DNA from 3 places in the Nocardia sp. IBHARD005 genome. Region 3 is predicted to be linked to each of the others. Evidence: riboswitches for the same ligand, from Rfam matches in the RefSeq annotation. Region 3 holds a riboswitch; each other region holds the start of a gene.
What was found. Region 3 has a riboswitch for S-adenosylmethionine ahead of ACTWPB_RS17040 (DUF1684 domain-containing protein). Riboswitches for the same ligand answer to the same signal wherever they lie in the genome.
Positions count from the first base shown of each region.

Region 1 (10,587 bases), 2.6 Mb from region 3:
ATCCCGGACGCGGTTCTCGAACTCGCGGGCGAACTGGACGGCTTGCCAAGGCATCTGGGTATCCACTCCGGTGGCATGGTGATCTGCGATCGGCCGATCGCAGATGTGTGTCCGGTGGAATGGGCGCGGATGGCCGGACGCAGCGTGTTGCAGTGGGACAAAGACGATTGCGCCGCAGTCGGTTTGGTGAAGTTCGACCTGCTCGGCCTCGGCATGCTCTCCGCATTGCACTACATGATCGACCTGGTGCGTGAGCACAAAGGCGAGACGGTGGAACTGCACGCGCTCGACCTCACCGAAGCGGGCGTCTACGAGATGTTGCAGCGTGCGGATTCGATCGGGGTATTCCAGGTGGAGTCGCGTGCGCAGATGGCGACGCTGCCCCGGCTCGAGCCGCGCAATTTCTACGATCTGGTCGTCGAGGTGGCGCTGATCAGGCCGGGACCGATTCAAGGTGGCTCGGTGCACCCCTATATTCGCAGGCGCAATGGCAAGGAGCCGGTGGTGTTCGACCATCCGTCGCTGGAGCGCTCGCTCGAACGCACGCTCGGCATTCCGCTGTTCCAGGAGCAGTTGATGCAGATGGCGGTCGATGTCGCCGGTTTCAGTGCGGCCGAGGCGGACCAGTTACGGCGGGCGATGGGGTCGAAGCGGTCGCCGGAGAAGATGGCCATGTTGAAGGCCAGGCTCTACCAGGGGATGCGTGAGCTGCACGGCATCACCGACGAGGTCGCCGATCGCATCTACGAGAAGCTCTACGCCTTCGCCAATTTCGGTTTCCCCGAAAGCCATTCGCAGAGCTTCGCCTCGATCGTGTTCTATTCGTCGTGGTTCAAGCTGCACCATCCGGCCGCGTTCTGCGCCGGGTTGTTGCGCGCGCAGCCGATGGGCTTCTACTCACCGCAGTCGCTGGTCGCCGACGCCCGCCGCCACGGAGTTCGCGTGCACGGCCCCGACATCAACGCCAGCCGCGCCGAACCCACCCTCGAGAACGCGGGCGCCGAGATCCGGCTCGGTCTGTCGGGTGTGCGCCACATCGGCACCGACCTCGCCGACCGCATCGTCGCTACCCGCGCCGAGCACGGCCCTTTCACCTCGATGCTCGACCTCACCGGCCGTGTGGAACTCACTGTCGCCCAATCGGAATCGCTGGCTACCGCAGGGGCCTTGGATGTCCTGGTCGACGCCGAACCCGCCGGGCGCGGCCGCGTCGCCGCGACGAGCGGACCGTTCACGGGCGTGGGCAAGGGCCGCGATGGCGCCGTCGCTGTGGGCGCCCAGGACTCGGGGGCTGTGTCGGCGGATACGGATCAGCGAGTGCTCGGGCAAGCTGTCGCGGATTCTCCTAACGCACAACGGGATTCGCGTGGAAGCAGCGTGCGCAGGGCTGCGTTATGGGCGGCGGGCGCGGCAGCGGTGGAGCGCCCCGACCGCCTGCCCGGCACCGGCCCCGCCACCGTCGCCCCGTCCCTGCCCGGCATGAGCGCACTCGAACTCGCTGCCGCCGACGTCTGGGCCACCGGCATCTCGCCCGATACCTATCCGACCGAATTCCTTCGCGCCCACCTGAATTCGCTCGGTGTCGTCCCCGCCTGCGACCTGCTGCTCGTCGAAGACGGCGCCCGCATCCTGGTGGCAGGCGCTGTCACCCACCGCCAGCGCCCCGCCACCGCCGCGGGCGTCACCTTCCTCAACCTCGAAGACGAAACCGGCATGGTCAACGTCGTCTGCTCGGTCGGCCTGTGGACCCGCTACCGCCGCCTCGCACAGAGCGCCACCGCCCTGCTCATCCGCGGCCGCATCCAAAACGCCGAGGGCGCCGCGAGCCTGGTCGCTGACCACCTCGAACACCTGGACCTGACCATCGTCGCCCGCTCCCGCGACTTCCGCTGACAGCCCGCCGGATCGGTCGGCCCGCGACGCGCCGTTCGTGCCGAGCACGCAGGCCGTAACTGCCCGCGGCAACGGTGGTGTAACCGGACTGCGCCGCCGCAAGCGCTGTGGTCACGTGGTGTAACCGGACTGCGCCGCCGCAAGCGCTGTGGTCACGTGGTGTAACCGGACTGCGCCGCCGCAAGCGCTGTGGTCACGTGGTGTAACCGGACTGCGCCGCCGCAAGCGCTGTGGTCACGTGGTGTAACCGGACTGCGCCGCCGCAAGCGCTGTGGTCACGTGGTGTAACCGGACTGCGCCGCCGCAAGCGCTGTGGTCACGTGGTGTAACCGGACTGCGCCGCCGCAAGCGCTGTGGTCACGTGGTGTAACCGGACTGCGCCGCCGCAAGCGCTGTGGTCACGTGGTGTAACCGGACTGCGCCGCCGCAAGCGCTGTGGTCACGTGGTGTAACCGGACTGCGCCGCCGCAAGCGCTGTGGTCACGTGGTGTAACCGGACTGCGCCGCCGCAAGCGCTGTGGTCACGTGGTGTAACCGGACTGCGCCGCCGCAAGCGCCGTGGCCACGTGGTGTAACCGGACTGCGCCGCCGCAAGCGCCGTGGCCCACGTGGCGTAACCGGACAGCGCCGCCGCAAGCGCCGTGGCCCACGTGGCGTAACCGGACAGCGCCGCCGCAAGCGCCGTGGCCCACGTGGCGTAACCGGACAGCGCCGCCCCAAGCGCCGTGGCCCACGAGGCGTAACCGGACAGCGCCGCCCCAAGCGCCGTGGCCACGTGGTGTAACCGGACTGCGCCGCCGCAAGCGCCGTGGCCCACGTGGCCTAACCGGACAGCGCCGCCTCGAGCGCCGTGGCCCACGTGGCGCACCTGACGGCGCCGCCCCAGCGCGCCCGGCGGTTGTCGCCCGCTCCGAGTGGAACGCAAGCCGGGGCTCCATGCCACGCACTACGCTGCGAACATGCGCAAGCTTGTCGTGGTGATGATCGCGTTGCTCGGACTCCTGTTCCTGGCCGGGTGCGGCGATGACGACAGCGAGGATCAGGCCGGTCGGGCGTCGGCGCCCACCGTCTTAGGCGGTCCCGCACCCGCGATGACGCCCGGGTTCCGGGAAGGTGTTCCGCAGAAGGACAGCCCGGCGCCGACGGATCAATCGAACCGGAAAGAGGTGATCACCGGGTCGGTGGATGTCACCTCGGGCGATCCGATCGCCGCCGCCGCGACCGTCACCGAGCAGGTCCGTGCCGTCGACGGCCGGATCGACAGCCGCACCGAGCAGCCAGGCACCGATAAGCGCGCCGCTCGCGCCGTGCTCAGTGTGCGGGTGCCCGCTGACAAGACCGACGCCTTCATCACCGGCCTCGGCGGGGTCGGCACGGTCACCCGGGTCAGCACCAATCGCGACGACGTCACCATGCAGTGGCAAGACCTCGACGCCCGCATCCGCGCGCTGCAAGCCTCCGTCGACCGGCTCAAAGCGCTGATCACGGGTGCCACCAACACCGCCGACCTGATCGCCGCCGAGGAGGCGCTGTCGAGCAGGCAGGGCGAACTCGACAGCCTCACCGCGCAGAAACGCAGCCTCGACGATCAGGTCGCGCTCTCGACGCTCACCATCACACTCACCGCCGACGACAAGAACGCACCCGGCGACCCGGACAATTTCTGGGACGGCATCGTCTCCGGCTGGCATTCGCTGATCGACTGGTTGCAGGACGCGATCGTCTTCGTCGGCAAGGCGGTGCCGTGGCTGGGCTTCCTGGCGGTGATCGGCGGATTGCTGTACGCCGCACTGCGATTGCTGCGCAGGCGCCGTCGCGCAGGAACACACGCGCCCACCGCACCAGCAGCCACGACCCCGCCGCCCGCCGCGCGGGCGACCACCGCACCCGATGCCACAGCGCCCGCTACCACGGCACCCGCTACCACGGCACCCGCTACCACGGCACCCGCTACCACGGCACCCGCTACCACGGCACCCGCTACCACGGCACCCGCTACCACGGCACCCGCTACCACGGCACCCGCTACCACGGCACCCGCTACCACGGCACCCGCTACCACGGCACCCGCTACCACGGCACCCGCAACCACCGCATCCGGCGCCACAGCACCCGCTACCACGGCACTCGCTACCACGGCACCCGCTACCACGGCACCCGCTACCACGGCACCCGCTACCACGGCACCCGCAACCACAGCACCCGCAACCACCGCATCCGGCGCCACAGCACCCGCATCCGCCGCATCCGGCGCCACAGCATCCGGGGCCGGCGCATCCGGCACGACCGAGTCGACAGCGTCCGAAAAGGAGACCCCCGGTGCCCACAGTGCGGGCGACGATCAAACCGAATAGCCGTAAGGGCCCACTCGTCGAAACCGCCGAAGACGGCACCCTCACTCTCTACATCCGCGCCCCCGCCGTAGAGGGCAAGGCGAACAAGGCCGCCATCGAACTACTCGCCGACCACTTCGGCGTAGCCAAGTCCGCCGTCCGGCTGACCGCCGGCGCCACCTCACGCTTCAAGCGCTTCGACATCGACTGAGAGCCTGGACAGATGTTCACCAGGCCATCAGGGATTTTCGCTCTCGGGCGATGCCGCCATGGTGGCCTGGTGATCACGTGACCGAATAGGCCGTGGGATCAGACCGCGCCCGGAAATCCCAGCTGGCGCCACGCTTCGTACACCGACACCGCCGCCGCGTTCGACAGATTCATCGAGCGACGCCCCGGCAGCATCGGAATGCGCACCTGGTCGGTGATCTGCGGATCGGCCAGCACTTCCTCGGGCAATCCGGTCGGCTCGGTGCCGAACAGCAGCGCGTCGTTGTCGCGATAGGCGATATCGGTGAAACGGGTCGTTGCCTGTGTCGTGAAGGCGAACACGCGGCCGGGCCGGATCGCCGCGAATGCCGTCGCCAGATCGGGGTGCACGGTCACCACCGCGAGGTCGTGGTAGTCCAGTCCCGCTCGCCGCAGCTTGGACTCGGACAGGTCGAAGCCGAGCGGTTCGATGAGGTGGAGCGCGCAGCCGGTCCCCGCGGCCAACCGGATCGCATTGCCGGTATTGGGCGGAATCACGGGCTCGTGAAAGATCAGGTGCAGCACAGCGGACCACTCTGTCATGCGCCACCCCGCCCGCGCGCAGGTGGTATCTGGAACAATCGGCCCCGTGAACGAGGCGGAGACGACCGGCAAGCACCGGGTCGCGCGATTGAGCGCGGGGGAGCAGTACCTGCGCAGTCATCTGCCGATGACCGTGGTGACCGCGCTGATCGTGATCGCGGTCGGCTTCGTGGCGTGGGATCGGTGGCGCCGTGGCGCGCTGATCTTCGGCAGTGCCGCGCTGGTGGCCGCCGCGTTCCGGCTGTGCTTACCGACCGTGCAGGTGGGGTTGCTCGCCGTGCGCAGCCGCCCGTTCGACGTGGCCGCGCTGACCGTGCTCGGCAGCGCCATCGTGTTCCTGGCCGCCACGATCAACACCCTCGGCGTGAGCTGAAACAGAACCGGCCGCCTCGTTCGACGCGGCCGGTTCTGTTTCGGAGTTCAGACGGAGGTCTTGTCCCACAGGCTGCGGGTGCGCGCGAGCATCGCTCGGGCTGATCGTCGACCGGGTTCGCGGCGGCGCGGCGCCTGTGCTGTACGCGGCGTTCATGACCCGCGCCGAACTCGTCGAAGCGTTGCTGGAACGCGAACGTGAACGCGGCCTGGAACGGATCGCCGATACGCTGCCCGAGGAATCGTCACCCGGCTGGCGGGGGCGTGAAGGTCAGCGGTTCTCCCGCGCGAGGCGCATCGTCTCGGTGAGCAGTTTCGACACCGCGGCCGCCTCGGTCAGGAACCCGTCGTGCCCGTCGCGCGAATGCACGATCTCGAGACCAGCGCAGCCCGGCAGACCTTCGGCCAGCTCGGCCTGAGTGTTCAAGGGGTACAGGCGATCCGAGTCGACCCCGCCGACCACACAAGGCACCGACGTCGACGCCAGCGCGGCAGCGACACCGCCGCGCCCGCGACCCACATCGTGGCGATTCATTGCCTCGCTGAGCAGTACATAGGTGGCCGGATCGAAGCGTTGACACAGCTTGTCGGCCTGGTGCTCGAGGTAGCTCTGCACCGCGTACCGTCCACCGGTCCACGGGTCCTCCTCGCCCTGGGCCTTGTTGGCGAAGCGGTGGTCGAGTTCGCCGTCGGTGCGGTAGGTCAGGTGCGCGATGCGCCGGGCCAGCCCCATGCCGGTCATCGGCGCGCGACCGGTGCCGTGATAGTCGCCGCCCTGCCAGTCGGGATCGGCCGTGATGACGGCCATCTGGGTGGTCTGGGTGCCGATCTGATCGGCGGTGGCGCGGGCGCCCACGGCCAGCACGAGCGCGGCGCTGACCCGCTCCGGCAGGCCGATGATCCACTCGAGCACCCGCATGCCGCCCATCGAGCCGCCGACGACCGCGCCGAGCCGCTCGATCCCGAGCACCTCGAACAACCGCGCTTCGGCGTTCACCTGATCGCGGATGGTCAGCTCGGGAAACCGTGCGCCCCATGGCTTTCCGTCGGCGGCCAGCGAGGACGGGCCGGTGCTGCCCTTGCAGCCGCCGAGCACGTTGGTCGCGATCACACACCACTCGTCGGTGTCGATCGGCGCGCCGGGCCCGACCATGCCTTCCCACCAGCCGGGCGCCCCGTCGGGCCCACCGACGACATGCGAGTCGCCGGTGAGCGCGTGTTCGACGAGCACCACATTGTCCAGCGTGGGCGAGAGCTCGCCCCAGCGTTGCACCGCCAGCCGCACATCACCGACGACGGCGCCGTTCTCCAGCGTCATGTCCCCGATGGCGACCACGCCGACACGCCCGTCCGGCGGTGGCAGCAGGGCCACCCCGGTTCCGGGTCGGGCGATCGGCGATTCGGTGCTCACAGTCACGTCGTCGCCGCCGCGAACCCGGCCCGCAGATCGGCCAGAATGTCTTCGATTCCCTCGATGCCCACGGCGAGCCGGACCAGGCCGGGAGTGACGCCGGCCGCCAGCTGCTCTTCGGGCGTCAACTGCGAGTGCGTGGTCGACGCCGGGTGAATCACGAGTGAACGCACATCACCGATGTTAGCGACATGGCTGTGCAGGCTGAGCGCGTCCACGAACTTCTTGCCCGCATCGACACCACCCGCCAGCTCGAACGCCACGATCGCGCCCGCCCCCTTGGGCGCCAGCTCCTTGGCCCGCGCGTGCCAGGGCGAGGACTGGAGGCCCGCGTAGAACACCGCGTCGACGCCCGGCTGCTCGGCGACGAACTTCGCGACCGTCTCAGCATTGCTGACGTGCCGTTCCACGCGCAGGCTCAGCGTCTCGATGCCCTGCGCGATGAGGAACGCGTTGAACGGCGAGACCGCCGCACCCAGATCGCGCAGCAGCTGCACGCGCGCCTTGAGCGCGAACGCGGGCGCGCCGAGATCGGCGAACACCGCACCGTGGTAGCTGGGGTCGGGCTCGGTGAAACCGGGGAAGCGCGCGTTGCCGTCGGCGTCGCGCACGGTCCAATCGAACGTGCCGCCGTCGACGATCACGCCCGCCACGGCCGCACCGTGCCCACCCAGGTACTTCGTCGCCGAATGTACGACGATGTCGGCGCCGTGGGCCAGCGGCTGGATCAGGTACGGGGTGGCGACGGTGTTGTCGACGATCAGCGGAATGCCGTTCGCGTGCGCGACACCGGCGATGCCGGGGATGTCGAGCACCGCACTGCTCGGGTTGGCGATGGTCTCGCCGTAGAACGCCTTGGTGTTCGGCCCGATCGCCGCCGCCCATTGCGCGAGGTCATCGGGATCCTCGACGAACGAGACCGTGATCCCCAGCTTGGGCAGCGAGTAGTGGAAGAGGTTGTAGGTGCCGCCGTAGAGGTGCGGGCTGGACACGATGTGGTCGCCCGCGCTCGCCAGGTTCAGGATCGCGTAGGTCTCCGCGGCCTGGCCGGAGGCCAGCAGCAACGCCGCGACGCCACCTTCGAGCGCGGCTACCCGCTGCTCCACCGCGTCCTGGGTGGGGTTCATGATCCGGGTGTAGATGTTGCCCGGTTCGGCGAGACCGAACAGCGCGGCGGCGTGATCGGTGTCGCGGAAGGTGTAGGAGGTGGTCTGGTAGATCGGCAGCGCCCGCGCGTTGGTGCTCGCGTCGGGGGTCTGGCCCGCATGGACCTGTTTGGTCTCGAAGGACCAGTTCTCGGGCAGGGAAGAGTCGGTCATGTCGTGCTCCAGTGGGGTGTCAGCCGGGAGATCTCGTCAACTGGGTCGGATCGACGGGCAACAACACATGGGGGCCTCCTGCAACGCGCGCTTGCTCTCGACTTTCGAGAGCCCGGTCATCACCCGGAGCACCCCACCGCAGCTGGAGGGTTGCCGACCAGCGAGCCGGGGCTTCGCGCTGGTACTCATGACCTTGTCGTCATGTTAACCGGACATCTCCCGCGCGCGGAAACTTCCCCCGCATTTCACGCTGAAGATCACTCGTTCGACGGTGTCCCGAAGCCGGGTGTGTCGTGCACCGGTGCGCCGCAGGCCTCGCGCAGGCCGTGGTAGGTGCGCAGAACCGCGGCGCGGGTCACCCATACGGCCGCCGCCGGGCTCGAGCTCAGCAGCGCTTCCTCGGTGTCGGCGACCGAGAAGTCTGCCAGATGCCCGCCACCAGCTCCACCGTGAAGACGAACATGCCGATCGCGGTCTGACCTGGTCGGGCCCCGCTGTGTTACCGCTCAGTAGCCGGTCAGGGCCCGATCAGGTGTCGACGGGTAGTCGGAGCGGAGTAGTTTCTACCCAGTCCCGCACAGCGGGCCCTCCCATCGCGGTGAGGTGGAGGACAGCAGTACGCTCGTCTTGTTTGCACCACACGTCCCGCAGACAACGCGGGGCATATACGTTGTCTGTTGGAACTGCTGGGGTCCGCTCACAAGCGTGTTCGCCTAGCCGTGCAATAAGGGCACCCACCGAGGAGGACACGAAGATCCATGTCCAAGATCAAGGTTGAAGGCACCGTTGTAGAACTCGACGGCGACGAGATGACCCGGATCATCTGGCAGTTCATCAAGGACAAGCTGGTCCATCCCTATCTCGACGTGAACCTCGAGTACTACGACCTCGGCATCGAGTACCGCGACAAGACTGACGACCAGGTCACCGTCGACGCGGCCAATGCCATCAAGAAGTACGGCGTCGGCGTGAAATGCGCCACCATCACCCCCGACGAAGCGCGGGTGAAAGAGTTCGGCCTCAAGAAGATGTGGCGCTCGCCCAACGGCACCATCCGAAACATTCTGGGTGGCACCATCTTCCGCGCGCCGATCATCATCTCCAACGTGCCCCGCCTGGTGCCCGGCTGGACCAAGCCGATCATCATCGGCCGTCACGCCTTCGGCGACCAGTACCGCGCCACCGATTTCAAGGTCTACGAGGCGGGCACCGTCACGCTGACCTTCACCCCGGACGACGGCAGCGAGCCGATCATCCACGAGGTCGTGAAGATGCCCGAAGACGGCGGCGTCGTCATGGGTATGTACAACTTCAAGAAGTCCATCGAGGACTTCGCGCGGGCCTCGTTCAACTACGGCCTGCAGCAGAACTACCCGGTGTACCTCTCCACGAAGAACACCATCCTCAAGGCTTACGACGGCATGTTCAAAGACACCTTCGAGGAAGTCTTCGACGCCGAGTTCAAGGCCGAGTTCGACGCGGCGGGCCTCACCTACGAGCACCGCCTGATCGACGACATGGTCGCCTCCTCCATGAAATGGGAGGGCGGCTACGTCTGGGCCTGCAAGAACTACGACGGCGACGTGCAGTCCGACACCGTGGCCCAGGGCTTCGGCTCGCTCGGCCTGATGACCTCGGTGCTGCTCACCCCGGACGGCAAGACCTGTGAGGCCGAGGCCGCGCACGGCACGGTCACCCGGCACTACCGCCAGCACCAGCAGGGCAAGCCGACCTCGACCAACCCGATCGCGTCGATCTTCGCCTGGACCCGTGGCCTCGAACACCGCGGCAAGCTGGACAACACCCCCGAGGTGATCGGCTTCGCGCAGGCGCTCGAGGACGTGGTCATCAAGACCGTCGAGGGCGGTCAGATGACGAAGGACCTCGCGGCACTCGTCGGCGGGGACCAGGGTTACCTGAGCACCGAGGAATTCCTGGGTGCGCTGGACGTGAACCTGGCTCGCGCGCTGAAGTGAGTTGAGCCCCGGTTCGCAACCGCGAATCTGCACGGCTGTGAAGACGCCCGCACCGAATCCGGTGCGGGCGTCTTCTGTTCTGTTCCGCCTCTCCGCGTATTCAAGCCGGACTCGAGTGGGGTGAGACCTGCGTTGGCGGCCGGTGGGAGGGCGATGGGCGGGTTTGCTCGGCTCGGTGAGTTACCCATGTTCTTGCGAGATCGGTGGGTTGCTTGCCTGGTCGTTTTCTGCGGGGTGGGGTAACTCACGCTCTGCTCGGGTAGCGAACGGGTACCCGTGGCCCGTTGCATGGAAGCGTGACTTCCATTGCAGCCCCCGATCGCCTCGACGCGCCACGCAGCAGCTGGCACGTCCCGGCGATGCTCGCGTTGGCGCTGGGTGGATTCGGGATCGGGACCACCGAGTTCGTGACCATGGGGTTGCTGCCCGATATCGCGCGGGCATTCGATATCTCGGAGCCGTCGGCCGGGCACGCGGTGTCGGCGTACGCG
Region 1 covers NZ_CP199935.1:1,055,083-1,065,669, forward strand. Annotated here, with positions in the region: partial or broken gene ACTWPB_RS04795 (error-prone DNA polymerase) at 1-1,170, shown strand, start outside; partial or broken gene ACTWPB_RS04800 (OB-fold nucleic acid binding domain-containing protein) at 1,378-1,893, shown strand; gene ACTWPB_RS04805 (DUF4349 domain-containing protein) at 2,853-4,247, shown strand; gene ACTWPB_RS04810 (DUF167 domain-containing protein) at 4,213-4,437, shown strand; gene ACTWPB_RS04815 (tRNA (cytidine(34)-2'-O)-methyltransferase) at 4,536-5,018, opposite strand; gene ACTWPB_RS04820 (DUF3017 domain-containing protein) at 5,065-5,391, shown strand; gene metX (homoserine O-acetyltransferase MetX) at 5,662-6,807, opposite strand; gene ACTWPB_RS04830 (bifunctional o-acetylhomoserine/o-acetylserine sulfhydrylase) at 6,804-8,120, opposite strand; SAM riboswitch class IV at 8,203-8,313, opposite strand; gene ACTWPB_RS04835 (NADP-dependent isocitrate dehydrogenase) at 8,879-10,096, shown strand; gene ACTWPB_RS04840 (MFS transporter) at 10,456-10,587, shown strand, end outside.
Region 1: it holds a riboswitch for S-adenosylmethionine, as region 3 does, so the genes downstream of both, ACTWPB_RS04830 (bifunctional o-acetylhomoserine/o-acetylserine sulfhydrylase) here and ACTWPB_RS17040 (DUF1684 domain-containing protein) in region 3, are expected to answer to the same signal.

Region 2 (10,587 bases), 3.1 Mb from region 3:
TCTGCGGTGGAGCAGGTTTCGTGCTCTGGGCACTGTATCGGGGCTTGCTGCTCCCCTGAACCGACGAGAAAGGCCCCCGAGGTCGAGGGCCTTCTTCGCGGTTACTCCTGAGCCGATCGCCGTTGATCGGTCTCAGGAGAACTGACTCGGGTCAGTGGGCGGCGACGTTGCGGCGGGTGGCCCGAGAGTTCATGGAGCTATGCAGGACCTGGCGCAGCACGGCGTCGAAGGCGTCGGTGTCCTCGACATTGCTGAGGTGGCCGTGCGGCAGCACATGGAAATCGGCTAGATAGCCGGTGCGGCGCAGGGTGTCGACGATCGGGCGCGAAAGGCGCTGCGGGAGCAGCCGGTCCCTGGCGCTGGCGATCACGGTGGTCGGCACATTCAGGTTGGCGGTGCCGGCCGACAGATCCATGTCGGCCATGGCGGCGGCGTGGCGGCCACGCGCGACCGGACGGCAGGAGCGGAAGATGCCCATCGCGAAGTCGACCTCGTCGGCGGTGGCCTCGGGGGTGAGAATGCGACTGCGGAGAACCTGCTGGGTTAACCAGCCGCCGGGAATCGGCAGCGGGGCGAACAGCAGCGACTCGCTGACCGGCTGCGGCATCCGCACCGGCGCGCCGAGCAGGGTGACCGGGTACTGCGCGACGGTGAGCTGCTTGTTCAGCAGCGGCAGCATGTCGGTTTCCCAGCGGATCGCGGCATTGGCGGTGTTGGCGAGCAGCACGGCGGACGCGCGCCGCGAGACCTGCTCGGGGTAATGCTTGGCCCAGGCCTGGACGGTGAGCCCGCCCATGCTGTGCCCGGCCAGGACGGCCTTCTCGTCCCCACGCAGCGTCGCGTCGAGGACGGCGGCCAGGTCGTCGGCCAGGGTGTGTTCGCTGGGGGCGGCGGTGCCGAGGGTGGATTCGCCGTGGCCACGCTGGTCGTAGCTGACCACGCGGTACTCGCCGGCGAAGGCGGTGATCTGCGGGTTCCAGTATTCGATACTGCACGCCCAGCCATGGATGAGGACCAGGGTGGGGGCGGTATCGGGACCGTAGACGTGGACCCGGAGCTGTGCTCCGTCCGCGGTGGTCACCGGGACGACCCGGTGCTCGGCTATGGGGGCGTTGAGTTTCGCGGTCGCGAAACTGCGGGTCCGCAGCGCGGTGCGGAACTGTGCGGTCAGTGCGCCGGTCTCGAACTGAGAGACCATGGATCGCGCTGCCGCGAGCGTCATCTTCGACTTCGCAAGCATTGTCGGCACTCCTTTGTGTCGTAGGCCACCGTACAGTGCAAGCAGACGTGCTAGCTAGTGTTAGCGGGTCACAGTGTCCCACTTGTTGTGAACTGGGTCACCGGCCGTGCTGACACTGTGAAATCGCCCGAAATCGAAGAAAAATTACGCCGGAAGAGCACGATCTGGCATCGGTCGCGCGCGGCGCGTGCTGGCGGCGGCGATCTGCCGCCGCTACCGTAGGGGAGTGGACAAAACGCACGTCACGGCCGAGTTTTCCGGCGCGGATCCGAACCAGGGTGCCGTGCGCTCGACCTGGCAGCGGATGACGCCACCGCTGATCGCCGCAGGTCTGGGCATCGGCACGCTGGCCCTGCTGCATTTCCGTGACCCGCACGTCGAGGGTTCCTACGGCCTGTGCCCGGTGTACGCGCTGTTCGGGGTGTACTGCCCCGGCTGCGGCGGCATGCGCGCGATGCACAACCTCACCGACGGCAACATCATCGACTCGCTGCACAGCAACCTGCTCGCCGTGCCGCTGACCATCGTGTTCGCGGTCTTCGTCACCGACTGGATCCTGCGCGCCCGCCGCGGACACCGTTGGCGCCTGCCCGGCCTCAGCCCGGTGATCGTGTGGTCCTTCTTCGGCCTACTCGCTGTCTATACCGTCCTGCGCAATACACCGTGGGGCACCTGGCTCACCCCTGTCTGATGCTGGCGCGCGCGATGATCGCCAGGCAGTCTGGACAGATGGGCGATTCACTGAAGGACCGAGTCCGGCAGAAGTTGTTGCGTCAGCTCAACGAAGACGGCCCCGATCCCGAGCAGGACGACGCCCGCACGATCTTGGTGGCCGCCGACCTAGAGGCGCTGGAGATGGTGTCCGGCGACGACCCACTGATCGAGGAACTGGCCCAGCGCTACCTGGTGTTCTGATGGGCCTGGCCGCCCAGCGGCGGCAACTGCGGCAGCGGCTTGGTCCCGAGCCAGATCGCGAACAGCCCACGCAACGGCGCCACACTGTAATGACCGGACAGGTCGACGAACTCCTCGGTAGTAACAGAGGAGTGCCGGAACCGCGCGGTCCACTCCCTGATCAGTTCGAAGAACAGGTGATCGCGCAGTTCCAGCCGCAGCGCGTGCAGCGTGAGCGCCCCGCGCTTGTAGACCCGGTCGTCGAACATGTCCTTGGGTCCGGGATCGCCGACGACGATGTCCTGCGGCTGACGCGCCAGGTTCGCGCGCGCGGCCCGAGCCAGCTGATCGGCGGTCGGTCCACCGGAGGCTTCCGACCAGATCCACTCCGCGTAACAGGCGAAGCCTTCGTGCAGCCAGATATCGCGCCACTGCTTCAGGGTGAGGCTGTTGCCGTACCACTGGTGTGCGAGTTCGTGTGCGACAAGGCGTTCCGCGCCGCGCTTGCCATCGCAGTGGTTGGCGCCGAAGATCGACATGCCCTGCGCCTCGATCGGGATGTCGAGGTCGTCATCGGTGACGACCACGGTGTAATCGTCGAACGGGTACGGCCCGAACTTCTCGGTGAACAGCGCCATCATCTCGGGCTGCCGCGCGAAATCGTGGTCGAAGTTCACCCGCAACCGCGCCGGGACGACAGCGTGCATCGGCACCGGTTCGCCGACGGCCCCGACCCGGTACTTGCGGTAGTTGCCGATCTGGATCGTCGCCAGATAGCTCGCCATCGGCTCGGCCATCTCGTACACCCAGGTCGTCTGGCTGGCTTTGGCTTGTTTGCCGACCAGGGTGCCGTTCGCCACGGCATAGAACGGGCTGTCGGTAGTGATCGAAATCCGGTAGGTCGCTTTGGAACTCGGGTGGTCGTCGCACGGGAACCAGGAGGCGGCACCGTTGGGCTGGCTCGCGACCAGCGCGCCCTCGGTGAGCTCCTCCCAGCCGACCTCGCCCCACGGACCGCGCACCGGTTTGGGGGTGCCCGAGTAGTGGACGGTGATCTCGAGGACGCCACCGGCGGGGATCTTCTGCTGCGGCGTGACCGCGAGCTTGCCGTGCTGATGGACGAATTTCGCCGCCTTCAACCCGCTGACGAGCACCTTCGACACCGTCAGCGACTGCGACATGTCGAGGGTGAACCACGGCCGCACCGTAGTGGTGACCGCGATGACCACCGCGCGTCCGGCGAGCCGGTTGCTGGCCGGTTTGTAGCTCAGTTCCAGCTCGTAGCGGGACACGCGGTAGCCGCGATTGCCGTTCTGCGGCAGGTACGTATCGATGGGATCCTCGTAGAACTTGCTCCGCATCAGGCGGCTCCGCGCTGCCTCGACTCCCGCGTCGAGGCGGGATCGGTCCAGTGCGAGATGGGGTTTCCCCACCAGCGAGTCGACGGTGGAACCACGTCACCGCGCATCACGAGCGACGCCGGTCCGATCGTGGCGCCCGCCCCGATGTGGGCGGCGGGCAGGGCGACGCAGTGCGGGCCGAGGGTGGCGCCCGCTTCGAGGGTCACTGTGTCCATGGACATGATGCGGTCGTGGAACAGGTGCGTTTGCACCACGCAGCCGCGCTCCACGGTCGCGCCGTCACCGAGTGTCACCAGGTCCGCCTCCGGTAGCCAGTAGGACTCGCACCATACCCCGCGGCCGATCGTGGCACCGAGGCCGCGCAGCCACAGATTCATGACGGGAGTACCCGTGGCGGCACGCGCGAACCACGGCGCCGCGACGGTCTCGACGAAGGCGTCGGAGACCTCGTTGCGCCACACGAACGAGCTCCACAGCGGATACTCCACTGGGCGGATTCGCCCGACGATCAACCATTTGGCGGCCACCGCGATGGCACCGGCGACCGCACCCGCGGCCATCAGCACCAGACCCGAAAGAAATGCTGCGACAAGGTAATCGGTGTGCTGAGCGATCGAGGCGAGTACGAGCAGCACACTCAGGCCGATGGCGAAGGTCACCATCACCGGAATCAACCGGCAGGTCTCCACGAAGGCGCGGGCCAGCTTCAACCGCAGCGGTGGATGGAACGTGCGTGAGGTGTCGCTGGATTCGGTCGCGCGACGCAGCCGCACCGGCGGGCTACCCAGCCAGGACGAGCCCGCCTTGGCCTTGTTCGGCGCCGCCGAGAGCACCGCGACCAGTCCGTTCTTGGGCACGCGACGGCCGGGCGCGGTCATGCCCGAATTGCCGAGGAAGGCGCGCTTGCCGACCTTGGATTCGCCGATGCGCAGCCAGCCGCCACCGAGTTCGTAGCTGCCGATCATGGTGTCGTCGGCCAGGAACGCGCCGTCGGAGATCACGGTGAACTTGGGCAGCATCAGCACGGTCGACGCCTCGACGTTCTTGCCGATCTTCGCGCCGAGCAGCCGCAGCCAGACCGGGGTGAGCAGGCTGGCGTAGAGCGGGAACAGGAAGGTGCGCGCGGAGTCGAGCAGGCGTTCGGTGGCCCACACCTGCCAGCCGGTCCGGCTGCGCACGGGGTGATAGCCCTCGCGCAAACCGATGCTGAGCAGGCGCACCGCGAGCACGGTTGCCACGGCATACGCGCCGAGACTGAGCAGGGTGGCGAACGGCAGGATGACGAAACCGCGCAGGGCGGCGGCGCCGATGGTGGTCTCCTCGCGGACCCACCAGGCGATGAACGTGCCGCCGACGGCGAGGCCGAAAACAGGCATCGCGGCCAGCACCATCGACGACAGACCGAAGACGATCAGCCAGTGCCTGGCGCGTTCGGGGGAATGGTCGGGCCAGCGGCGCGGTGCCTTACCGGTCTTGGTGGCAGGCGAGCCCGCCCATTCCTGTTCGCCCTTGACCTTGCCCGATACGGCCGAACCAGGGGCGATCTCGGCCTTCTTGCCGATCTTGGTGCCGGGCAGCAGGATCGAGCGGGCGCCGATCACCGCGCCGTCACCGATGGTGATGCCGCCGATGTGCACGATGTCGCCGTCGACCCAGTAGCCGGACAGGTCCACTTCGGGTTCGACGCTGGCGCCGTCGCCGAGTTCGAGCATGCCGGTGACCGGGGGCAGGCTGTGCAGGTCGACGCCCTTGCCGATCTTGGCGCCCAGTGCCCGCGCGAACGGAACCATCAGCGGCGCACCGGAAAGACTTTCGGCACCGCTGGCTTCGGACAGACGTACGGCGGCCCACAGCCTCAGGTGCACCGACGAGCCACGGGGGTAGGAACCGGGACGCAACCCGGCGAGCAGGATTCGGGCACCGGCCACACAGATCGTCATCCGGCCGATCGGCGAGATGAACAGCACGAAGGCCAGCAGAATCCACCACCACGACAGGCGCGGCAACCAGGGCAGCGAACCCGACCAGGCGGCGATGCCGGACACGACGGTCAGCCAGGTGACCCACTGCAATCCGGTGAGGGTGGTCAGCGGAATCGTGGCAAGCACCTGGGTGACCTGCGCGCGCAACGGTGTCGGCGTCACGACCCGCAGGTCGACGGCCGCCACCGGTGCGCTGCCGTCCAGGAGCTGGACCAGCGAACCGAGGCGCGGGTGGTCGTAGAGATCGGCGACGGTGACGTGCGGGTACCGCTCACGCAACGCGCCGACGAGCTGCGCCGCCGACAGCGAACCGCCGCCGAGATCGAAGAACTCCGCATCGAGATCGGTGGCTTCGGCGCCGAGGATCGCGTCCCACAGGCTCGCCACCCAGGCCGCCGTGCCCGACAGGCCGGTCTCGGCGGGTTCGTCGGTGCTCGGCAGCGGCCATGGCAGTGCGTCGCGGTCGACCTTGCCGGAGGTGCGGGTCGGCAGGTCGGCGACGATGGCCAGGCGCGGTACCAGGGGCGCCGGAAGTTGTTCGGCCAGAATCTCTCTGGCTTTCTTCACGTCGAAGTCGGGACCGGCGCCGGTGAGATAGCCGACGAGAATCTTGTTGCCCGCCTTGGTGGTTCGGATCGCGGCAGCCGCACCACTGACACCGGGCAGGTGCTGTAGCGCATTGTCGAGCTCGCCGAGTTCGATGCGGCGGCCGCCGATCTTGATCTGGTCGTCGGCGCGGCCGAGGAAGATCAGGCCCTGGTAGTCGTTGCGCACCAGGTCGCCACTGCGATACGCGCGTTCCCAGCCGAGTGCGGGCAGCGGCGCGTACTTCTCGGCGTCCTTGGCTGGATCGAGGTAGCGGGCAAGGCCGACACCGCCGATCACGAGTTCGCCGGTTTCGCCTTCGGCCACCGGGTTGCCCTGCGGGTCGACGACGGTCAGATCCCAGCCGTCGAGGGGAAGGCCGATCCGCACGGGCATCTCGCCGGTGAGCAACGCGGCGCAGGCGACGACAGTTGCCTCGGTGGGGCCGTAGGTGTTCCACACTTCGCGGTCGGCACCGGCCAGCCGTTCGGCCAGTTCCGGGGGCACAGCCTCGCCGCCGAAGATCAGCAGCCGCACCGATTCCAGCGCTTGCGCGGGCCAGGTCGCGGCCAGTGTCGGCACCGTGGAGACGATGCTGATCTCGCGGCGCATCAGCCACGGGCCGAGATCGGCGCCGGTGCGCACCAGGTCGCGCGGGGCGGGGACCAGGCAGGCGCCGTTGCGCCAGGCCAGCCACATCTCCTCGCAGGAGGCGTCGAAGGCCACCGACAGCCCGGCCAGCACGCGGTCGCCGGGGCCGATCGGCGCCCGCTGCAGGAACAGGCGGGCCTCGGCGTCGACGAAGGCGGCGGCGTTGCGATGGCTTACCGCAACACCTTTGGGGGTGCCGGTGGAGCCGGAGGTGAAGATGATCCACGCGTCGTCGGCGGGGGCGGGCAGGGTGTTCCAGTCGTGTTCGCCCGCGGCCGTGGTGGCCGACTCGATACCGTCGCCGGTGGCGATCGCGCTCACCCTGGCCTCGCCGAAGACGAGCTTGGCTCGCTCCTGCGGGTCGTCGGCGTCGACGGGCACGTAGGCGGCGCCGCAGTAGAGCACGGCCAGAATCGTCACGTACAGCGCGGCCGAGCCCGACGGCATCCGCACGCCGACCCGGTCGCCCGGTCGCACGCCCGCCTCGGTGAGCTCGGCCATCCTGGCCTCGATCGCGGCGATCAGTTCCAGGTAGCTGAGCACGACAACGCCGTCGTCGATGGCCGGTGCGTCAGGATGTGCGAGGGCGGTGCTGGTCAGGATGTCGACCAGGGTGCGCGGCGGCGCAGCGAGATCGGCGCGCAGCAACGGGTCGCGAAGGACCGCCGGTACCTCAGTGTGTGGCTCGAGCATCGTGCTCAGTCCACCTCTCATCGGTTGACCCCCATCGGTGGTGTCTGTTTTTTCATGAGTGGGTTACCTGGGGGCAAACAGGATGGTCACCAGATGCCAACGGTACTCGGTGCGGGTGTTGCCGGACGGGAGCGCAGGGCGTGCCGTCGGCGCTGTTCACGACGGCGATTCCGGCAGTTCACCGAGGGCGGTGACGACCAGCCGGTGCAGCGTGCGCTGTTCGTCTTCGTCGAGGCGTTGCAGCACGCGCGCGGTGGCCTCGGCGATCAGCTTGTCGGTGCGTGTGCACTGCTTGCGCCCGGCCTCGGTGATCCGCAGCCGGTATTTACGGCGATCCTTGCCGTCGCGGGTGCGTTCGACCAGGTCGGCGCGTTCCAGCGCGTCGATCAGGCGGACGACTTCACTGCGGTCGATGCCGAGCGCGTCGCCCACTTTCTTCTGCGTCAGGTCGGCGTTTTCGGAGATGAAGGTGAGCACCCAGTGATCGCGCAACGGGACGTCGATCTCGGCATGCAGCGCCTTGGTGAGCCGTCCGAGCGCGTACACCGGGTAGCGCGGCAGGCCGCGGACGGAGTTCGTGTTCGTGGACATGAGCGGGAACTCTAGCAAATAGTGGAGGAGCCCAATCATTGGAGGTATCCATCATGGAGTGCCTAGATGGTTGAAACATGAGTCAGGCGTGGGTGGTTGACAGGTTCGGCGGTCGTCTGTCACTCTCGTGGCAGGTCACGAGTACCAGCGTTCAGCCCCGGCTTGCTGGTCGGCAACCCTCCTCCGCGGTGGGGTGCTCCGGGTGACGACCAGGCCGACGTCCGAATTGGGCGCGGCAAGCGCGGACCTCACCTCTTCTGGAGCGGGTCCCTGAGCCGACGGGATTTCGTTATGACTGCGGTAATCGACCCCACCTGTGCCATCGCCGCTGTTTCCGGTGCCGACCTGCAGGTTCCGCTCGTTCAAGGCGGCACCAGCTGCTACGCCAACTTCGACTACGCGGCGAGTGCCCCGGCATTGAAGCAGGTCACCGACCGGATCTCGCAGTTGCTGCCGTTCTACGCCAGCGTGCACCGGGGGGCGGGATACGCCTCGCGGATCTCGACCGAGTGCTACGAGGCTTCCCGTGGCGCGGTCGCCCGCTTCCTCGATGCCGACGAAGACCAGGTCGTTGTCTTCACCCGCAACACCACCGATTCGCTGAACCTGCTGGCCGGGTGCGTGCCAGGGGAGACCGTGGTACTCGATATCGAGCACCACGCCAACTTCCTGCCGTGGACCGAACACGGTCGCCGGGTCGTGCGGGCCGCCGGCACCGTCGAGGAGACGGTTCAGCGGGTCGTCGCCGAGCTGTGCAGCAAGCCCGCCGCGCTGCTCGCGGTGACCGGGGCCTCCAACGTCACCGGTGAGGTGCTGCCGCTGGAACGCCTCGCGACCATCGCCCACCTGTGTGGTGCGCGCATCCTCGTCGACGCCGCGCAGCTGGCCCCGCATCGACGGATCTCCCTGCGCGAGAGCGGGATCGACTACCTCGCGTTCTCCGGGCACAAGCTGTACGCGCCGTTCGGTTCGGGTGTGCTCGTCGGTCGGCGGGACTGGCTCGACCAGGGTCAGCCGTACCTGGCAGGCGGTGGTGCGGTGCGCGATGTCGGTGTGTCGGAGGTCGAATGGGCTTGCGCGCCGCAGCGGCACGAGGCCGGTTCACCGAATGTGCTCGGCGCGGCCGCTATCGCCGCCGCGTGCGATGCGCTCGCCGCGATCGACCCCATCGAACTCGTTGCCCACGAACGCTTCCTGGCAGACCGTCTCCGCGACGGATTGTCCGCGATTCCCGGCGTCGACCTGGTCAGCATCTGGTCCGACAGCCCCGACTGTGTCGGCATCGTCGCCTTCACCATCGCCGGCTACGCCCCCGGCAAGGTCGCCGCCTACCTCTCCGCCGAGCACGCCATCGGTGTCCGCGACGGCCGCTTCTGCGCCCACCCGCTGCTCACCAGCCTCGGCCTCGACGCCGCCCTCCGCGCCAGCATCGGCCTCGGCACCACCGCCGCCGACGTCGACCGCCTGATCGAAGCGGTCTCCACCTTGGTCACCAACGGCCCCACCTGGACCTACGCCGCCACCGACGGCCACTGGAACCCCACCCCCGAAACCCGCCCCCTCACCGCCTCATCCGCAGAGGGCGCGGCCCCCTGCTTGCTCGGCTGAACTGGTAGCAGGCGAGATCCACCGGGCCGCACCCGCGAGTGGCACTGCAAGAACTGTGATGCCGCCAGGGCAGCCGGTGCCGCCCCGATCCGCATCGGCGAACCCGGCTACCGGCCTGAACTGGACCGGAACAAGGACGGCGTTGCCTGCGAATAGCGTCGATCAGGTACTCATCGAGTGAATGACATCGCCGGTGCGGACGTGCTGGGAGATCGCATCCGAGAAGGTGAGTGAGAATCGGGCTCCAGGGGAGCAGAGGAACTCGATCGCTTGCAGAACTCCATGGCCGATGACCTCATCCGCTCGTCGGAGTTCGACAGGTGCGCCGACTTCGAACTCACCGATCGCGTAGCCGACTACGGACGGGTTCGATTTGTAGCTGACAGCGAAGACGCCAGTCACGCGAAACTCGCTCATCGAGACAGGTCTCAGTCGAGGTCCGCGTCGAGGGCGTCCCAGGTGATGCTGACGTCGAGGGGGTCCGTGATCGCGATCGCGGTGGGGCTGTGGGAGCGGAAGCGGGTTTCGGTGGAGACGTAGACGCCCGCGGTGTTGAGGCGGAGGATTTCGATGGACTTCACGCGGCCGTCGTTGTTCTCCATGCGGACGATCCAGTACTGCTCGATACCCAGGCGCGCGTATTCCGCTCGTTTGTCCACGCAATCGGCGGTGACCGTCGCCGGTGATACCACTTCGGCGACCAGAAGCGTGTCGCCTGCTGTGGGTTTGGTTTTCCACTTGCCGCGGGGGTCTTCGATGCAGCGATACACGATGGCATCGGGGCGGCGGAAGTTGAACGGAACCTCGGAGACCAGCATGTCCAGTTCGCCACTGGCCTTCAGGCAGGGTTGCCCAGTGCCGCGTTTCCGGATCGCTTCCCGCAAGGACTGTTTGATCACGTCGGCGATGGCGATGTGATTCGGCGAGGGTGAGTCACGGTGCACCGGCAGGCCGTCCTTGACCTCGATCACCCGGGAGAGGT
Region 2 covers NZ_CP199935.1:407,669-418,255, forward strand. Annotated here, with positions in the region: gene ACTWPB_RS01850 (hypothetical protein) at 1-59, shown strand, start outside; gene ACTWPB_RS01855 (alpha/beta fold hydrolase) at 152-1,240, opposite strand; gene ACTWPB_RS01860 (DUF2752 domain-containing protein) at 1,467-1,931, shown strand; gene ACTWPB_RS01865 (hypothetical protein) at 1,970-2,155, shown strand; gene ACTWPB_RS01870 (M1 family metallopeptidase) at 2,140-3,495, opposite strand; gene ACTWPB_RS01875 (Pls/PosA family non-ribosomal peptide synthetase) at 3,495-7,406, opposite strand; gene ACTWPB_RS01880 (MarR family winged helix-turn-helix transcriptional regulator) at 7,563-7,997, opposite strand; SAM riboswitch class IV at 8,131-8,245, shown strand; gene ACTWPB_RS01885 (aminotransferase class V-fold PLP-dependent enzyme) at 8,289-9,605, shown strand; gene ACTWPB_RS01890 (excalibur calcium-binding domain-containing protein) at 9,699-9,761, shown strand; gene ACTWPB_RS01895 (hypothetical protein) at 9,768-10,007, opposite strand; gene ACTWPB_RS01900 (Uma2 family endonuclease) at 10,034-10,587, opposite strand, start outside.
Region 2: it holds a riboswitch for S-adenosylmethionine, as region 3 does, so the genes downstream of both, ACTWPB_RS01885 (aminotransferase class V-fold PLP-dependent enzyme) here and ACTWPB_RS17040 (DUF1684 domain-containing protein) in region 3, are expected to answer to the same signal.

Region 3 (10,587 bases):
GGTGAGCAGAGCATCGGCTTGGCGTAGTAGTCCGCCGGCGCGCCCATCGTGGCCCGCGTGCGCTCGACCATCGTTGTGACCAGCCATCTGCTGCCCCTTTCGCCCCTCGCACTGATCGAACTAACATTCGAACGTTTGAATTGAGATTGAATATAGGGACACCCACCGACAACTTTTGCGCGTCCGCGCGCCACCGACGAGAGCCATGACAGCCGTCAAGCCGAATCACACCCCCGCACCCGTCATCGTCGACCTCAGCGTCGCCGACCTGCGCGCACGCCTGCACGACGCCCTGTCGGTCTATGTCGCCGCCATGGATTACCCGCGTGGCACCGAACACCATCGCGCCCCGATGTGGACCGAACACACCACCAGGACGGGCTGGCGGGCGGTCGCCGCGGTGCTGCCCGACGATTCGGGCGGCGTCGACCTGCGCACCGCGCCGATCGTGGCCATCGCCTACGGCTACAGCGGCGCGCCGCGCCAGTGGTGGCATCAGCAGGTGCAGACCGGGATGCGCCGCTGCGGGTGGCCCGATGCCGCTGCCCGCGACCTGCTCGCCGACTACTTCGAGCTCACCGAGCTGCACGTCCACCCGGCCGCGCAGGGGCGTGGGATCGGGGCGCGGCTGCTCGAGCGATTGCTGGCCGACCGCGCCGAGGCGGCCGTGCTGCTGTCGACGCCGGAGGTCCCGGAAGAGGCGAACCGGGCCTGGAAGTTGTACCGGCGGGCCGGATTCACCGATGTGATCCGCAATTTCGTCTTCGCGGGCGATACACGTCCGTTCGCCATCCTCGGGCGCAGGCTGCCGATGCCCCCCGCGCACCGGTGACTACGGTAGTGGTCGGCTCCGGCCACAACGCACTGGTCGCGGCCTGCTATCTGGCGCGGGCCGGACAGCGGGTACAGGTGCTCGAGCGCGACGAGGTACCCGGTGGGGCGGTGTCGACGGTCGAGCGGTTCCCGGGCCATCTCGTTGATCGCGGATCTTCCGCGCACATCATGATCCGGCACACCGGGATCATCGAGGACCTCGAGCTCGAGCGGTTCGGGTTGCGCTATCTCGACTGCGATCCATGGGGGTTCACGCCGTCCGACGGCGTGCGCCCGCCGATCGTGTTCCACCGTGATCTCGGCGAGACATGCGCGTCGATCGAGGCGGCCTGTGGTGTCAAGGACGCTGACGCGTATCGCCGATTCGTCGGGGTGTGGGGCGAGCGCAGCGCACGGGTGATGCGGTCGTTCGGTGGGCCGCCGACGCCGGGCAGGCTCGTTCGCTCGTTCTGGGGGCTGGACGCGCGGGCCGGTGGATCCGCGTTGTCGCGGGAGTTCTTGCAGTCCGGTGACGCGCTGCTGGACTTCTGGTTCGACGACGAACGGCTCAAGGCCTCGCTGGCGTGGTTCGGCGCGCAGTCGGGGCCGCCGATGTCGGAACCTGGGACGGCGCCGATGGCCGGGTTCGCCGCGCTCATGCACACCCTGCCGCCCGGGCGCGCGGTGGGCGGAAGTGGGGCGCTCAGTGCGGCGTTGATCGCGCGCCTGCGTGCCGACGGTGGTGAGCTGCACACCGGCGACGCGGTCAGCTCGCTGCGCCGATCCGGCAGCGGTTGGCTGGTGGCGACAGAGTCGGGCCGGACTCTGCGCGCCGACACGGTGATCGCGGGCTCCCACATTCTGTCGACCCTCGACCTGTTGCGCGCGGGCGATTTCGACCCCGCTGTCCTCGACGACTGGCAGCGCCGCATCCGGGTTGGCCCCGGCATCGGCATGGTGGTGCGCCTGGCGACCGATCGGCTACCCGAATATCCCGGTGTCTCCCCCACCGAATCCGCCCGTGGTCTGCAGTTCCTCGTCTCGGACCGCCGGCAGCTCAGGCTGGCACACGGTGCCGCGCTCGCCGGTTCGCTGCCGCCGCGCCCGGTCGTGCTCGCGATGAGTTTCAGTGCGCTCGACCCGTCCATCGCCCCCGCAGGCGAACATCAGCTATCGCTGTGGGCGCAGTGGCATCCCTACGAGCTCGCCGATGACAGCGACTGGGCAGCGCACGCCGAGCCGGAGGCGGATCGGATCGTCGCCGAGGTCGAACGGTACGCACCGGGTTTCGCCTCGTCGGTGCGTCAGCGATTCGTGCAGACGCCGGTCGATCTCGAGCGCGAGATGGGTCTGCGCGGCGGCAATGTGATGCATGTCGAGATGTCTCTCGATCAGATGATGCTGTGGCGTCCACTGCCCGAGTTGTCGGGCCAGCGCGTCCCCGGCGCTCCCGGCCTGTATCTGACCGGCGCGTCCACCCACCCCGGCGGCGGGGTCTCCGGAGCCAGCGGGCGCAGCGCGGCACGGTTGGTCCTCGGTGATCGCCGCAAGCCACGGTTCATGCTGCCTCGTCAGCGATGAAGACCTACCGGTCGCATCGGCGGAGTCCGCTCGAGTACATTCCGCGGCCGCCCTGCCGCGCCCACTTCCCACACCCGGCTCGACGCGCACTGCCTCGGCCGGTTCGGCACACGGGCGCGGCAGTCCGCCGAATCCACACCGGAGACGTTCATTCGACGGACAGCGCCGGGTCGACTCTTCGGCGGTTCCGGTGAAGAACGCTGGTCTCGATCTGTATACGGTGCTGCGTGGTGTCGCCGGTTGGTTTCGCGCCGATCCCCGCCGGGCGATTCCCGCCGTCACCGCGATCGCCCTGGTGCTCGTGCAGATCACCTACCCGTTGAGCGCGGGGGTCACGCGCGATCGAATCACCGTTGTGGTCGTGGTGCTGTCGGCCGCGACCGCCTTGCTCCACGCGGCGACGACTCGCGGATTGCGGTGGGCCACCGGATTCTTCGTCATCGTGTCCGGTCTGGGGCTCACCGCCGAAATCGTCGGCACCGCCACCGGGTTCCCGTTCGGCAGCTACGCCTATGCCGTCGATCGGCTCGGGCCCTCGTTCGCCGATGTTCCGCTGGCGGTGCCGTTGGCGTGGACGGGCGGGCTGTACCCGATCTGGATCGTCGCGGGTGTGCTCGTGTCCCGTACGCACCGGGCCGCCCCCTCGTACACGCGGAGCCCGAGTCGGTCCGAATCCTCGAATGACCGGCACCCGGCGGTCCACAGCGCATCTAACGCCGGACTGCTCAGCGGCCCGAACGCCCGGCGTGTGGGACTGTTCGTTCTCGGCGCGGTCGGCTGGGATCTGTTCCTCGATCCGCAGATGGTCGCCGACGGTCAATGGGGCTGGGCGGTCACCGACGCCGGGCTTCCCGGTCTGCCCGAGATCCCATACACGAACTACTTCGGATGGGCGCTCGTCGCCGTAGTCATGGCGGTGCTGCTCACCCTGCTCGATCGACTGCTCGCGCCACCGCGTGACCCCTCGGTGGCGGTCCCCGTCGCGGTGTTCGGGTGGACCTGGCTCGGCTCGACCCTCGCGCATGCGGTCTTCCTCGGCCTCCCGGCGTCGGCGATCTGGGGTTTCGCCGGTCTTGGCTTGCTCGGAATCCCCCTGTTTCTGCGGGCGCGGGCCGGGCTACACGTGTTCTGAGCGGCCGACCGTGCCGCGACACACCCCCGATTCGTGGCGAAAACGCCTGATCGGCACGGGTGAGCGGGGCGCGGTGGGCCCGTCGTGTGGGCTCTGAGCCCTGAGCCTGGCACGATGTCAACCGTGCAGCCGAGTCCCGTCGCCGACATGCCCGTTCCCTCGCCGCGTCGTTTCGTGCCCGCGCGGCGCGTAGCGGCGGTTGCCGTCCTGCTGGCACTGCTCGTGCCCGCGCTGGCCGGGTGCCTGCGGGTGCAGGTGTCGATGGGGGTGTCGTCGAACGACCGGGTGTCGGGGCGGATCGTCGCCGCGGTGGTGCCGACGGGTCCCGCGGACAAGGGGCCGCAGCTGAAGGCGCCCGAGCAGCTGGCGGCGAAGGTGCGGGTGGAGAACTACAACCAGGACGGATACATCGGCACCCAGGTGTTCTTCGACGACCTGTCCTTCGGCGAGGTCGGCCAGCTCGGTGGGCTGTCGGATCAGACGCAGGGCATGTTCACCCTCGACTTCCAGCGCAATGGCGATCTGGTGAGTCTCACCGGGCGCGTCGACCTGGAATCGTTGCCACCGCAGGGCTCGGATGTGCAGTTCTCCGTCGCGTTCCCGTCCCGGGTCGCCAAGACCAACGGCACTCGCGAGACCACCGACAGCGAGAACACCGTGTCGTGGAAGCTGCCCGCGGGCGAGGTGTCGACCCTGCGCGCCGAGGTGAAGTACGCCGACCCCAACACCCGTTCGTTCGCTGGCTGGGCGGGCATCGTCGGCGGTATCACCCTCGCGGTGGCCGCGCTGATCGCGGGCTTGGCGTTCCGTGATCGCAACCCCGGCCCGCCGAACGCGCCGCGCGGCGGCTTCTCCCCCTCCGAGATGTGGCGCGAGATCACCAGTCGCAGACTGGGCCGCTGAGATGGGCGCGGCGGCCCGCTACCTGACCTGGGCGGGCACTGGTCTGGCCGCGCTCGGCGCGAGCACCGCCGCCTACAACCTGGTCACCTTGCGCACCCTGCCGCGCGGGGTCGCGGGCGTGATCGAACCGGTCACGGTGTGCGTTCCCGCCCGCGACGAAGCCGCGCGCCTGCCCGCGCTGATCGCCGACCTTCGCGCCCAAACCGGCGTACCCCGCATGAACGTGCTGATCCTCGACGACGCGTCCACCGACGGCACCTACGAAGCCGCACTGGCCGCGATCGCCGGTGACGAGCGCTTCACCGTGTTGCGCTCGGCCGCTCACCCCGCCCCCGGCTGGACCGGCAAGGCCGCCGCGTGCGCGCGCCTGGCCGCCCGCACCGACGCGGCCGCCCTGGTCTTCGTCGACGCCGACGTTCGCCTGGCTCCGTACGCCGTCGCCGCGGCGGTAACCGAATTGCGCAGGCGCGGAGCAGGTTTGGTCTCGGCCTGGCCGGTGCAGGAGGCAGGTTCGACCACCGAGCGCCTGGTCCAGCCGCTGCTCGCCTGGTCGTGGGCCTCGACCCTGCCGGTCGGCCACGCCAACCACAGCCTGCGCCCGTCCACCGCCGTCGCGTGCGGACAGTTCCTCGCCGTCGACGCCGCGGCCTACCGCGCCGGTGGCGGTCACGCGGCCGTAGCAGCCAGCGCCACAGAAGATCTCGATCTGGCGCGCGCCGTGCGCCGAGCGGGCCACCGCACGGCACTGGTGACCGCGGGCCCGGCCGCGAAAACCCGAATGTACACCGGCACAACCGAACTCACCGACGGCTACACCCGATGGCTGTGGTCGGCATACGGCGGCCGTCTCGACACCGGCGCCGCCATCGGAATCCTTGCCGCTCTTGCCTATTGGATTCCCCCACTGGCAGCGATCTTCGGCCGCGGCCGAACCCGCCGTGCGGGAATCCTCGGCTACCTCGCGGGTGTCACCAGCCGCCTCACCGCCCGCGCCATCGAAACCCGCCGCCCTCCAACGAGTTCCGACCTCACCTCAGCCCTGGCCCACCCTGTGGCGGTGGCCCACTACCTGACCCTGTGGACCCGCTCTCACTACCGGCACCAGACCGGCCGCCTCCGCTGGAAACAACGACCCCTGGTCACTCCCGACGACCCCATCGCCCGCCGCGCCTGACCAGGCAGGTCCAGGCGGCGGGAATCCGATGACGCCTGTCGCCAGAGTATCGATTCCTGCCACTCACCGATTGGGTCAGTGCGCCGTGGCGGCGAGGAAAGGTGGTCGATGACGACTATTCGATGTCGAGATCCAGGTCCGCCCAGGGGATTTCGACCTTGACCGGGTCGATAGCCGTCACTGCGATGACGGGGTCCTGGCCTCGTAGGCCGATTCGCTCGGTGACGTATCTGCCGTCGGAAGTGAGACGTAATTGCTCGACGGAGGAGACCAGCCCGTCGTCGTCGACCATCCGAACGATCCAGTATTGGGCGATGCCGAGCTTGGCGTATTCGGCTCGCTTATCGACGCAATCGGCGGTGATCGTGCCAGGTGAGACGATCTCGACCACGAGCAGCGCGTCGGCGGCGGTCGGTTTGCGGCGCCATCGGCCGCGGTCGGCTGCTACGCAGCGGTAGAGGATCGCGTCGGGGCGGCGGAAGCCGAACGGAACTTCGGATACGAGCATGTCGAGGTCCCCGCTGGCGCGCAGGCACGGAGCGTCAGAAGACCGGTCGCGCACGGCGTCCCGCAGCGCGGCTTCGATCACGCGCGCGACGGAGATGTGGTTGGGTGACGGTGACTCGCAGTGCACGAGCATGCCGTCTTTGACCTCGATCGTTCGAGCAAGCTCCGTCGGCATCTCTAGGTAGATGTCCAGGCCGATGACGGGCATGTCGCTCCGCAGCCACGACCAGTCGTAGGCTTCGCTCATACCGCTGAGCCTAACGCTGACCGGCGAGTTTCAGGCGACCTCGGTGATGCCGATGGTCGGGAAGAAGAAGCAGGAGCGGCCTGCGTTGTCGGTGGTGCCGAAGACGGCGGCCAAGACGGTGCCGCGGCCGGTGTCGATGGGGACGGCGCGGACGCCGCCGACGGGGATGGCGGCGAAGAGGAAGTCGCGGATGGCGGTTTCGGCCAGGGGGCGCAGTTCGGCGGGGACCTCGGGCGGGACCATGGCGCGCACGATGTCGGCGATCGGGCCCATCGAGGCCATGCCGCCGCGGCCGGTGCTGATATTGAGCCAGGCCACCTGCATGCCGGAGGTCTTCGTGGCGGCGGTGTCGGGGGCGAGGCCGTAGGGCAGGAAGGTGAACAGGGTCTGGCCCGATTTCACGGCCGAGAGGTCCACGCCGGGGATCGGGAGGGTGTTCGTCGGCCACGGACCCGGTACCGCGCCCGCGACAGCGGGGACAAGGCCCGTGCCGTCACCGGTGCAGTTCGCGGCGACCGTGGGGTAGAGGAAAGGCTGGATACCCATGGCCGTCAGCGTCTCGACGACGGTTTGGTAGGCGCCGAGGAGATCACCCGGGCCCGCGGCAGGCGTGCGGTTCGGTGCGTCCCGGGTGACGGCGGGCGTCACCGGCGCGGCCGGTTCGGCGGCAGCCGGTGAAACGGCCAGCAGTAGCGCGGCGGCGCAGGCCGTCAGCGCGGTCAGTGTGGTGGAATGACGCGGCATGATCACGACGTACTCCTCATCGACGCAGAGAAGGCCGACGCTACCGCGTGCGGTGGGTGAATCCGGACAGGTGAAGTAACCGGCCGTTCGGCGCGTCGCAATCTCGCAGCGAACCCACCGCCGCGGCACAGTACCGGTCCGCTGCCCGGTACCCAGCCCGGCGACGAAGGCACCGGGCCCACCCAGAAGGTTGCCGAGAACACTGGTCACCCTGGCCCCGGCAATTACCTCCAGCCAGTGCCCGCGCGGGTCTGCGACCACACCGAACCGGGGCAATTGTGCCGGTGCCCCCTGCCGGTTCCAAGCTCTGCGCTCACGCTGATTTCTACCGTTGTGCGCAGTCACGCCTGTGCCACATGCTGATTCAGCTCGGGCCCGACAGCCGGGGCACAACCATCCAGAGCAACCGAGAGACCTGGCTCTACGACGTCGCAGCAACCCGCCCCGTTCCGGGGTACGGGTGCTTCCGCCGGGATCGATGGAGGAGATCGTTGTGATGACTGTGGGATATCGCCGCCGGCATATCGACCAGTGCCGGGTTACCGCGACGGCCTGTCCGGCCTGAGCGCCGCCAGATCGCGAACCCGTTGCTGGCCGGGTGGAGGTCACCGTGCCTCGTTCCAGCGCCACCCCACCACACCATCGCCGAAGGAGCACGCGCGTCATGACGATCACCGTCGAGAACCACACCCCCACCACGACATTCGCCGACGACTGGGCGCGCTGGCATCATGCCCGCGAGGACGGCCTGCGCGACCCACTCGGCTGGCTCAGCCTGGCCGGGCTGCACTGGCTCACCGACAGCCCGCAGCGCCTGGACGGCGTCCCCGGCACCTGGTGGGTCACCGACGACAAGGTATTCATCACGGCGCAGCCCGCGGACCGGCTCGATGTGGACGATGAGCGGATCGGCGGCGTGCAGATCGTGACGCCTGTGGAGGGCGCGCCGGGGGTGAGCGTGCTCAACGAGGAGAAGGTCCTCGAAGTGATCCGCCGCTCCGGGCAGTACGCGGTGCGCGTGCACGATCCGGCCGCGCCGACGCTGACCGCGTTCACCGGGGTCGCGGCCTATCCCGCCGACCCGCGCTGGGTCGTGACCGGGCGTTTCACCGCGTTCGGACAGGCACGCACCGTCACCACGGGCGCCGTGGTCGACGGGCTGGAGCACCACCACAGCGCCGCGGGCATCATCGAGTTCCAGATCGGTGACAACCACGAAGCGCTACTCGCCTTCGGCACCCCCGACGACCTGAAGGTGCTGTTCACCGACGCCACCAGCGGCGTCACCACCTACCCGGCCGCCCGCTCGCTGGCCGTCGGAGCGGTCGAGGCCGACGGCACCGTCACCCTCGATTTCAACCGGGCCGTGAACCTGCCGTGCGCGTTCACCGATTTCGCCACCTGCCCGGTGGCACCACGTGAGAACAGGCTGCGCGTGGCGATCGAAGCGGGAGAACAGGATCCGAAGCTATGAGGGTTCCGCTGTCGATCCTCGATCTGTCCCCGATCAGCGAAGGGTCCAGTGCCGCACAGGCATTGCGCAATACTGTCGATCTGGCCCGGCAGGCCGAGCGGTGGGGATACACCGTTCCGGGTGAGGGCATCGATGCCGAGCTGTGGTTGTTCGGTAGTTCGGCGGGCGAAAGTGCCGAGCTCGCAGGCAAATCGGGGCTGCCGTTCGCCGCGGCCTACCATGTCGCGCCGGGCACCGCGCTGGACGCGGTCGCGGCGTATCGGGCGGCGTTCCGGCCGTCGGAACTGCTGGCCGAACCGCACGTCATCGTGTCGGCCGACGTCGTGGTCGCACCCGATAACGACACCGCCCGCCGGCGCGCGAGCACCTACGGACACTGGGTCCACAGCATCCGCAGCGGCGGTGCGGCCGAATACCTGTGCGCGGCGCTGCTCGTTCTCGCCTTGGCCACCACCGCATTCGTCAAACCCGAACGGCACGAGTAGCACCACGAGGGGCCGCGGACTCGTTCCGCGGCCCCCGCGCTCACCCGCTCGTCAAGCCCGCATCAGTCACACTTCCCCCATCTATACGTAGGCGTATATCAGCGGTAGTCTCGACCTATACGCCGCCGTACACATGGAGGTTCCAGCTATGCGACTACCCGAATCGGCCCACACCGACCAACCCTGGCGCATCCACGAGATCGCCCCCGACTTCGACGTCGAGGACATCTGGCAATTCCGCACCCCGGGCGGCGGCGCCGACGACTTCCCCGCCCTGCTGGCCGCCCTCCGAGCCGAACGCGCCTCCGAGTCCACCGGCATCAGCGGCCTGCTGTTCAAGATCCGCTGGAAGCTGGGCGAACTGTTCGGCTGGGACCGCGAGGACGCGGGCACCGGCAAGCGCGTTGCCTCCCTGCGCGACCGCCTGCCCGCCGACCTCCGCGACACCGACATCCCCGACGAGGACGGTCCCCTCACCACCCTCTACGTCCTCGGCAACGAATACGCCGCCGAGATCGCCAACAGCACGATGCACGGCATCATGCACCTGGGCTGGGTCCCCGACACCACCGGCTACCACCTACAAATGGCCGTCTTGGTGAAGCCCAACGGCTGGTTCGGCCGGTTCTACATGGCCCTGATCAAGCCCTTCCGCTACGGAATCGTCTACCCCGCGATGACCCGCAGCTGGGAACGAACCTGGAACGACCTCGCCATCTCGCGGTAGTCAGCACAATAGTTAGGAGCACTCCGCTAAGGACTGTGCTCCTAACTATTGTGCTGAGGGTCTCGCTCGGCTTCGGTACGCGCAAGAGATCGACTGCATCCGCAATCCGCGCGACACACTTCGCGGGGTAGCTGAAGGTCTACCCTGTTGTCAGCGACGACGCGGCGGGCGGGACGAGCGGGGGTTGGAATGGCAGTCACCGGTTGGACCGGCGTCGAGGTTCGCGCAATGCGTTCAGCGGCATTGCGGATCACCCAGGCAGAACTTGCCGAACGCCTCGGGTTCACCGAATCGGTCGTCCGCAAATGGGAAAAGCGCGGTGCGACAATCACACTCACGCACCAGCATGCAGCAGCGATGGACACACTGTTGGTGCGACTCGGCGACGATCAACGCCGGAGATTCGAGTCGGCGTGTTCTGCGGTGCAGCCGCCGCCAATGGTGACCACAAACGTTGATCCATTCGGTCGACCAGACACGGTTGTCGGCCAGCTCCAACAGCCGGCCGAGCTTCGTGGTGATAGCGAACTCGTTGAGGCGCTCAGCCTTGCGCTCGGATCGATAGTCGACCGCTACGAGGCGGAGGGCCCGCGTCACCTGGCGAGCGAAGTTCAGGACCTTCGTCAGCGAGTGAATCTTCTTCTCCAACAGCGTCGTCACCCGGCTCATGTCGAGCAGTTGAATCGGATCGCGGCGCGGTTGTCGGGGGTTCTGGCATACATGGCAGTGAACTGTGGCCGGTTCGGTAGCGCCCGGATGTACTGCCGCGAAGCGCAGGTACTGGCGTCGCTGATCGAGGA
Region 3 covers NZ_CP199935.1:3,652,125-3,662,711, reverse strand. Annotated here, with positions in the region: gene ACTWPB_RS17080 (SAV_6107 family HEPN domain-containing protein) at 1-87, opposite strand, end outside; gene ACTWPB_RS17075 (GNAT family N-acetyltransferase) at 206-832, shown strand; gene ACTWPB_RS17070 (phytoene desaturase family protein) at 829-2,394, shown strand; gene ACTWPB_RS17065 (carotenoid biosynthesis protein) at 2,663-3,526, shown strand; gene ACTWPB_RS17060 (LppM family (lipo)protein) at 3,674-4,429, shown strand; gene ACTWPB_RS17055 (glycosyltransferase family 2 protein) at 4,431-5,603, shown strand; gene ACTWPB_RS17050 (Uma2 family endonuclease) at 5,719-6,357, opposite strand; gene ACTWPB_RS17045 (hypothetical protein) at 6,388-7,101, opposite strand; SAM riboswitch class I at 7,492-7,586, shown strand; gene ACTWPB_RS17040 (DUF1684 domain-containing protein) at 7,766-8,575, shown strand; partial or broken gene ACTWPB_RS17035 (LLM class flavin-dependent oxidoreductase) at 8,689-8,991, shown strand; gene ACTWPB_RS17030 (DUF2867 domain-containing protein) at 9,209-9,787, shown strand; gene ACTWPB_RS17025 (helix-turn-helix domain-containing protein) at 9,977-10,587, shown strand, end outside.